2 regions of the Streptomyces sp. NBC_01012 genome follow, and region 1 is predicted to be linked to the other one. Evidence: predicted binding sites of a transcription regulator. Region 1 holds the regulator's gene; the other holds the start of a gene.
What was found. The regulator HrcA, encoded in region 1, represses chaperone genes, less so after heat shock. The targets are predictions, from matches to a motif close to TTNGCACTCNGNNNNNCNGAGTGCNAA.
Positions count from the first base shown of each region.

Region 1 (4,432 bases):
TCGTGCCATCCGGTGGCCCTGGCCCGCCCACAGGGCCATGCCCTGGGCGTCCCCGGTCCTGGCGGCGGCCCTGCGCAGCCCGCTGGTCACCTGGTGCACCTGCGGGTAGGCGGCGGGGGCGTACGCCCCGTGCTCCCGTACGAACCGGTTGACCAGCCCCCGCGCGGGGCGGCCGGAGAAGGCCCGGGTCAGGGCCGTGGTCGTGAACAGCGGGTCGGTCAGGGCCTGTTTGTGCAGGGGGTGCGCCCCCGACTCGGGGCACGGCAGGAACGCCGTACCGAGCTGGGCGGCGTCGGCCCCGGCCGCGAGTACAGCCGTGATCTGGGAGCCGCGCATCAGACCGCCGGCCGCGACGACCGGCAGCCGCACGGCCTCGCGGACCTCGGCGAGCAGCGCGAGCAGCCCGGTGCCGGTGAGACCGCCCTCCGGGTCGTCGCGGTGCGTGGACTGGTGACCGCCCGCCTCGGTGCCCTGGACACAGACCGCGCCTGCGCCCGCCCGCTCGGCGTCCCGCGCCTCCTGGGCCGAGGTGACCGTGACGAGGGTGAGCGTGCCGGCCGCGGCGAACGCGTCGAGGGTCTCGCGGGTGGGGCAGCCGAAGGTGAAGGAGACCACCGGCACCGGATTCTCCAGCAGGATCGCGACCTTGGCCTCGTAGCCGTCGTCGCCCGCGGTGTCCGGTTCGCCGAGCGGGGTCTCGTACCAAGCGGCCTCACCGGCCAGTTGGTGGCGGTAGACCTCCACGGCGCCGGTGTCGGCGAGCAGCGGCTGCGGCATGAAGAGGTTGACGCCGAAGGGACCTCTGGTCATCCTCCGGAGCTGCTCGGTCTCCTCGTACATCCCCTCCGCCGTCCGGTAACCGGCGGCGAGGAATCCGAGCCCCCCGGCGTCGGCGACGGCGGCGGCCAGCTCCGGCCGCGAGGCACCGCCCGCCATCGGGGCCTGCACGATGGGGTAGCGGCAGAGATCCGTCAGCGCCAAGGACATGACGGCATCGTGCCACGTCCCGCGAATCGTGCCGAATCAGCCCTCCGTACCCTGCGGGGCGGCGCCGCACCGCCCCGCACGCACCGCACCGCCCGCCGGTACGGAGGCCGGCGGGCGGTGCGGTGACAGGGTTCAGCGGCCGTTGAAGGCGTCCTTCAGACGGGAGAAGAGCCCCTGCTGCCCGGGCTGGAACTGGCCCGTGGGCCGCTCCTCACCGCGCAGCTTGGACAGCTCCCGCAGGAGGCGCTCCTGCTCGGGGTCCATCTTCGTCGGGGTCATGACCTCGACGTGCACGATCAGATCGCCGCGCCCGCCGCCACGCAGGTGCGTGATGCCGCGCCCGTGCAGCGGGACCGACTGCCCGGACTGGGTGCCCGGCCTGATGTCGATCTCCTCCATCCCGTCGAGCGTCTCCAGCGGCACCTGGGTGCCGAGCGCCGCAGCCGTCATCGGGATGGTCACCGTGCAGTGCAGATCGTCGCCGCGCCGCTGGAACACGGCGTGCGAGACCTCGTGGATCTCGACGTACAGATCCCCGGCGGGGCCGCCGCCGGGGCCGACCTCGCCCTCGCCCGCGAGCTGGATCCGGGTGCCGTTGTCGACACCTGCGGGGATCTTCACGGTGAGGGTGCGCCGCGAGCGGATGCGGCCGTCACCGGCGCACTCGGGGCACGGGGTCGGCACGACCGTGCCGAAGCCCTGGCACTGGGGGCAGGGCCGGGAGGTCATGACCTGGCCGAGGAAGGACCGGGTGACCTGGGAGACCTCGCCACGGCCGCGGCACATGTCACAGGTCTGCGCGGAGGTGCCGGGTGCGGCGCCCTCGCCACTGCAGGTCGTGCAGACGACCGCCGTGTCGACCTGGATGTCCTTGGTCGTGCCGAAGGCCGCCTCGTTGAGGTCGATCTCCAGCCGGATCATCGCGTCCTGGCCGCGCCGGGTGCGCGAACGCGGCCCGCGCTGCGCGGCGTTGCCGAAGAACGCGTCCATGATGTCGCTGAAGTTGCCGAAGTTGCCGGCTCCGAACCCTCCCGCGCCACCGCCGCCGCCCGAGCCGGACAGCGGGTCACCGCCGAGGTCGTAGACCTGCTTCTTCTGCGGGTCCGACAGCACCTCGTAAGCGGCGTTGATCTCCTTGAACCGCTCCTGGGTCTTCGGATCCGGGTTGACATCCGGGTGGAGCTCGCGGGCGAGCCTACGGAATGCCTTCTTGATCTCGTCCTGAGATGCGTCGCGGCGCACGCCTAGTACGGCGTAGTAGTCCGTGGCCACTTACGAATCCGCCAGGATCTGTCCGACGTAACGTGCCACTGCGCGTACCGCTCCCATCGTTCCGGGGTAGTCCATGCGGGTCGGTCCGACCACGCCGAGTTTGGCGACTGCCTCGTCGCCCGAACCGTAGCCGACCGCGACGACGGACGTGGAGTTGAGCCCCTCGTGGGCGTTCTCGTGCCCGATCCGTACGGTCATGCCTGAATCCGTTGCCTCACCGAGCAGCTTCAGCAGCACGACCTGCTCCTCCAATGCCTCCAGCACCGGCCGGATCATCACAGGGAAGTCGTGTCCGAAGCGGGTGAGATTGGAGGTGCCGCCGATGATCAGCCGCTCCTCCGTCTCCTCGACCAGAGTTTCGAGGAGGACGGAGAGCACCGTCGATACGGTTCCCCTGTCCTCGGCCTCGAAGGACTCCGGCAGATCCTGCACCAGCCGCGGGACGTCCGCGAAGCGCCGTCCGACGACCCGGCTGTTCAGCCGGGCCCGCAGATCGGCCAGCGAGGTGTCTCCGAACGGTGCAGGGCAGTCGATCATACGCTGTTCGACCCGGCCCGTGTCCGTGATGAGGACGAGCATCAGCCGGGCCGGGGCAAGCGACAGCAGCTCCACGTGCCGGACCGTCGAGCGGGTCAGCGAGGGGTACTGCACGACGGCGACCTGCCTGGTCAGCTGCGCGAGCAGCCGGACCGTGCGGCCCACGACGTCGTCGAGGTCGACCGCGCCGTCGAGGAAATTCTGAATGGCCTTGCGCTCCGGCGACGACAGGGGCTTCACACCCGCGAGCCTGTCGACGAAGAGCCGGTAGCCCTTGTCCGTCGGAATACGCCCCGCACTCGTGTGCGGCTGGGCGATGAAGCCCTCGTCCTCCAGCACCGCCATGTCGTTACGGACAGTCGCCGGGGAGACCCCGAGGCTGTGCCGCTCCGTGAGCGCCTTGGAGCCGACGGGCTCCTCCGTGCCGACATAGTCCTGGACGATGGCGCGCAGCACTTCGAGTCTGCGTTCGCTGAGCACCGCGCACACCTCCAGCTGTGGTCCTCCGGCGTCTGCCTGGCACTCTGTGCGTTCGAGTGCCAGCGATCCCCCGGCCAGTGTACGGGGGCGAGGTGGGCCCGGGGCAAGGGCGACCGGCCACGCCCGTCACGGGACACGCAGGTCGTTGCCGATAGCGTCGCCGTATGGACGCCTCTTGGGAAGAGTTCGGCTGGGAGCGGTTGGGCAACGGTACGGGACGCAGACGCCTCCCCGGCTGGGACGCGACCGCCGCACTGGTCGCGGGGACGGACGGCGTCCTGCTCTACGACACCGGTGCGACGCTCCGGGAGGGAGCGGAACTGCGCACCCAGGCCGAGGCACTGCTGGGCCGCAGGGTGACGCATATCGCACTGAGCCATCCGCACTTCGACCATGTGCTGGGCACCGCCGCCTTCTCCGGGGCGGAGGTCTACGGGGCGGTCGGCACGGCGGAACTGCTGGGGCGGGGTGCCGAGGAGCTGCGCGCCGACGCCGTACGGCACGGCATGAGCGAGGCGGACGCCACGGCGGCCACGGACGTCCTGGTGGTCCCGAGGCACCAGGTGAGCGGCGAGTGGACGCTCGATCTCGGCGGCGGCTTCCAGGTGCTGCTGGCCAATGTGGGGCCGGGCCACACCGGCCATGACCTGGCGGTCCTGGTGCCGGGCTCCCCCGTCGTGATGCTCTGCGGCGACCTGGTCGAGGAGTCCGGCGAGCCGCAGGCGGGACGCGACGCGGTCCCCTCGCGCTGGCCCGCCGCGCTCGACCGGCTGCTGGAACTGGGCGGCGAGGACGCGCTGTACGTGCCGGGGCACGGGGCGGTGGTGGACGCGGCGTTCGTACGGGCGCAGCGCGATCAGCTGGCGGCCCGCTTCGGCGTGTCGTGAACGGCGTGCACGGCTCGCTTCGCCGTGCCATGAACGGCGTGTCGTGAACGGGCGTCCGTTTATCGTCGTGCCATGCGCAGCTACCAGCCGGACCTGACTCCGCCGTGGAAGAAGTCCGCTCCCGCCCCCGAGGTCCCCGCCGAGCCCGATCTGGTCGTCGAGGAGGCCGTCAGCGGCTTCTGCGGGGCGGTGATCCGGTGCGAGAAGACGGCCCAGGGGCCGACGGTCACGCTGGAGGACCGCTTCGGCAAGCACCGGGTCTTCCCGAT
Region 1 is NZ_CP108688.1:5,393,909-5,398,340, reverse strand. It holds gene OG623_RS24140 (nitronate monooxygenase) at 1-987, opposite strand, end outside; gene dnaJ (molecular chaperone DnaJ) at 1,120-2,259, opposite strand; gene hrcA (heat-inducible transcriptional repressor HrcA) at 2,260-3,276, opposite strand; gene OG623_RS24125 (MBL fold metallo-hydrolase) at 3,441-4,163, shown strand; gene OG623_RS24120 (DUF3097 domain-containing protein) at 4,236-4,432, shown strand, end outside.

Region 2 (4,432 bases), 2.4 Mb from region 1:
TCAGGACACCCACCTGACGCTCCCTCAGCAGCGCCTTCAGCCTCTTCATGTTGAAGGGCAGCTGATCGGTGATCTCGTAGGCGGCGGTCGCTTCGGACGCGTACGGCCTGTCGCTCGTGACGTACGCGATCGTCTCGTCGATCAGCCTGCCGTCGCACCGCTCCACGATGTCGGCCACCAGATGGGCGCGGATCACGGCGCCGTCCGGCTCGTGCAGATACCGGCCGACCGGGCCGACCGGCGGTGCGGGGAGCGGGCCTTCGGAGACGAGCGTCGTGCGCGACGGGAGCAGCGTGGCCCGGAAGGCGCCGGGGGTGAAGCCGTCGCCGAACCAGAGCACGGCCTCCTTCACATCGCCGCCGTCCGAGATCCACTCGGCCTCGGCCCCCGGTTCGATGGCCTCGTGCGGGACGCCGGGGGCGATCTTCAGCGCGGCGCGCGGGGCCTTCAGCGCGGCCCCGGTCGCCCAGGAGAGCGGCGGAGAATAGGCCTCGGGGTCGAAGATGCGGCCCCGCCCGCCACGCCTCGCCGGGTCGACGAAGACCGCGTCGTACGGGGAGGTGTCGACCTCGGTGACGTCGGCGCACCGGACCTCGACGAGGTCCTGGATGCCGAGCGCCTCGGCGTTCGCACGGGCGACCATGGCGGTGAGCGGATCGCGGTCCACCGCCAGGACCGAGATGCCCGCACGGGCCAGGGCGATGGCGTCGCCGCCGATGCCGCAGCACAGGTCGGCCACGCTCCGTACGCCGAGCTCCGCGAACCGCCCCGCGCGGTAGCCGGCGACCGAGGTGCGGGTCGCCTGTTCCACGCCGTCCGGGGTGAAGAACATGCGGTACGCGTCCGCCGCCCCGAACTTCGCCACCGCACGCTGCCGCAGCCGCGCCTGGCCGAGCGCCGCCGACACGAGGGCGGCGGGATGTGTGCGGCGCAGCCGGGTCGCGGTCGCCAGTTCCCTGGCCGGGTCGTGGTCGCGCAGCTCGTCCAGGAGGGCCGCGCCCTCGGGCGTGCGCAGGGCGGCGAAGGCGGCGAGCGGGTCGGCCGGGTCGGGCCGATCGGCAGGGGGAAGGGCGTTCACGGGTCCATTGTGAGCCAGCCGGGGGACCTCGCGGGCCGCCCGGATGTGTCGCGTGGGGCGGCCGGTGCCCCGGTGGCAGGATGCGGCGCCATGCAACTAGTACGACAAAACGACAAATCTGTCATGAAGCGGCACAGACCGGCCTGCGCGATCCTGGTCGCCCTGCTGCTCGGCGCCGCCGCTTCCGGATGCGCCGATGCCACGGACGAAGGGGCCGCCGGTCGGCAGAAGCCGGCCGCGGGGCCCGAAGCCACCGCCGGGCGGTCGGAGGCCGCGGTCCCGCCGCAGGCAGGGCCCGCCGGCGTCGAGGCCAAGGCGGCGCGGCTGAAGCGGGAGCAGGCCGCCCGGGTCGCCGTCGCGAAGAAGTGGGGCCTGGCCAAGCCTCCGCTCGTCGCGCCCGTGGCGCCCGCGGTGAAGCCGCACATCACCACCCGTAAGGGGTTCGAGGTCGAGGGTGGCGGTAAGGGGCTGCCGCCGGTCTTCACCAGCGTGCCGACCAAGGAGCGGGTCGTCTTCCTGACCATGGACGACGGCTCCGAGAAGGACCCCGAGCTGCTCCGGATGATGTCGGAGCTGAAGATCCCGTACAGCGCCTTCCTCAGCGACTACGAGATCAACGACAACTACGGCTACTTCAAGGACATGCAGGCCAGGGGCGTCACGCTCAACAACCACACGCTCAACCACCGTTATCTCCCGGGGCTCTCCGCGGACGAGCAGCGCGAGGAGATCTGCGGCTCGCAGGACAAGATCGAGAAGAATCTGGGCAAGCGCCCCGTCCTCTTCCGCCCGCCCTACGGCAACTACAACGGCGACACCCTGCGCATCGCCAAGTCCTGCGGCATCAAGGCCGTGCCGCTGTGGAGCGCCGAAGCCTTCCCCGACCACATGGACTGGCGCGAGGAGGACCAGGACCTGCACCCCGGCGACATCATCCTCACCCACTTCCGGGGCCGTGAGGACTGGGACGCCTCCATGGCGGACATGATCCGCAACGTCATGAAGACGGTCACGGACAAGGGGTACGCCGTGGCCAGGCTGGAGGACTACGTCTGACGGAAGGCTGCGGAATGCTACGGAGAACTGCGGAACGCTGTGGAGATCTCCCGCGTTGTCCGGGCGTACGCCGGTGACGCGGCGCCACGCGCGGGTGGTGAATTGGCACTCCGCTTGACCGAGTGCTAATCGCGGTCATAGTCTCAGTGCTGGCACTCCCCGATGGAGAGTGCCAGCACAACCGCGCGACAGGACAGGTCCGGCACCCGCGACGACGGATCGACCCTGGAGCCATCCCACAGACTGTTAAACCCCGTGAGATCTCCGAAGGGGGAGACCGGATCGTGTCGACCACCAGCTCCAAGGTTGCGATCAAGCCGCTCGAGGACCGCATTGTGGTCCAGCCGCTCGACGCCGAGCAGACCACGGCTTCCGGCCTGGTCATTCCGGACACCGCCAAGGAGAAGCCCCAGGAGGGCGTCGTCCTGGCCGTGGGCCCGGGCCGCTTCGAGAACGGCGAGCGTCTGCCGCTCGACGTCAAGACCGGCGACGTCGTTCTGTACAGCAAGTACGGCGGCACCGAGGTGAAGTACAACGGCGAGGAGTACCTCGTCCTCTCGGCGCGCGACGTTCTCGCGATCGTCGAGAAGTAATTCACCCAACGTTTGCTTCTGTTCTGCGCCCCTGGCCCCCTGCGAAATAACTAGCCGGGCGGCGAGGGGCGCAGTTCGTTTGAGAGGACAGCTCAGCCCATGGCGAAGATCCTGAAGTTCGACGAGGACGCCCGTCGCGCCCTTGAGCGCGGCGTCAACAAGCTTGCCGACACGGTGAAGGTGACGATCGGCCCCAAGGGCCGCAACGTCGTCATCGACAAGAAGTTCGGTGCCCCCACCATCACCAACGACGGTGTCACCATCGCGCGCGAGGTCGAGCTCGACGACCCGTACGAGAACCTCGGTGCCCAGCTGGTGAAGGAGGTGGCGACCAAGACCAACGACGTAGCGGGTGACGGCACCACCACCGCCACCGTGCTCGCCCAGGCCCTCGTCCGCGAAGGCCTGCGCAACGTCGCCGCCGGCGCATCCCCGGCCGCCCTGAAGAAGGGCATCGACGCCGCCGTCAAGTCCGTGTCCGAGGACCTCCTCGCGACCGCGCGCCCGATCGACGACAAGGCCGACATCGCCGCCGTGGCCGCGCTCTCCGCGCAGGACCCGCAGGTCGGCGAGCTCATCGCGGACGCGATGGACAAGGTCGGCAAGGACGGTGTCATCACCGTCGAGGAGTCCAACACCTTCGGTCTGGACCTTGAGTTCACCGAGGGCATGGCCTTCGACAAGGGATACCTCTCCCCGTACATGGTGACCGACCAGGAGCGTATGGAGGCCGTCCTCGACGACCCGTACATCCTGATCCACCAGGGCAAGATCGGCTCCATCCAGGAGCTGCTGCCGCTGCTGGAGAAGGTCATCCAGGCCGGTGCCTCCAAGCCGCTGCTGATCATCGCCGAGGACGTCGAGGGCGAGGCGCTCTCCACCCTCGTCGTCAACAAGATCCGTGGCACCTTCAACGCCGTCGCGGTGAAGGCCCCGGGCTTCGGTGACCGCCGCAAGGCCATGCTCGGCGACATCGCCACCCTCACCGGTGCGACCGTCATCGCCGAGGAGGTCGGCCTCAAGCTCGACCAGGCCGGTCTGGACGTGCTGGGCACCGCCCGCCGCGTCACCGTCTCGAAGGACGACACGACCATCGTCGACGGCGGTGGCAACACCGAGGACGTCAAGGGCCGCGTCAACCAGATCAAGGCCGAGATCGAGTCCACGGACTCCGACTGGGACCGCGAGAAGCTCCAGGAGCGCCTCGCGAAGCTGGCCGGCGGCGTGTGCGTGATCCGTGTCGGTGCCGCCACCGAGGTGGAGCTCAAGGAGAAGAAGCACCGTCTGGAGGACGCCATCTCCGCGACCCGCGCCGCGGTCGAGGAGGGCATCGTCTCCGGTGGTGGCTCCGCTCTGGTCCACGCCGTGAAGGTCCTGGAGGGCAACCTCGGCAAGGCCGGCGACGAGGCCACGGGTGTCGCGGTCGTCCGCCGCGCCGCCGTCGAGCCGCTCCGCTGGATCGCGGAGAACGCGGGCCTCGAGGGCTACGTCATCACCTCGAAGGTCTCCGAGCTCGACAAGGGCCAGGGCTTCAACGCCGCGACCGGCGAGTACGGCGACCTGGTGAAGGCCGGCGTCATCGACCCGGTCAAGGTCACCCGCTCCGCCCTGGAGAACGCCGCGTCCATCGCATCGCTGCTGCTCACGACCGAGACCCTGGTCGTCGAGAAGCCGGCCGAGGAAGAGGAAGAGGCCGGTCACGGCC
Region 2 is NZ_CP108688.1:3,021,315-3,025,746, reverse strand. It holds gene OG623_RS13315 (THUMP-like domain-containing protein) at 1-1,078, opposite strand, end outside; gene OG623_RS13310 (polysaccharide deacetylase family protein) at 1,202-2,134, shown strand; gene groES (co-chaperone GroES) at 2,419-2,727, shown strand; gene groL (chaperonin GroEL) at 2,827-4,432, shown strand, end outside.
Region 2: a site for HrcA is predicted at 2,237-2,263, ahead of groES (co-chaperone GroES). Genes of this name have one in related genera too.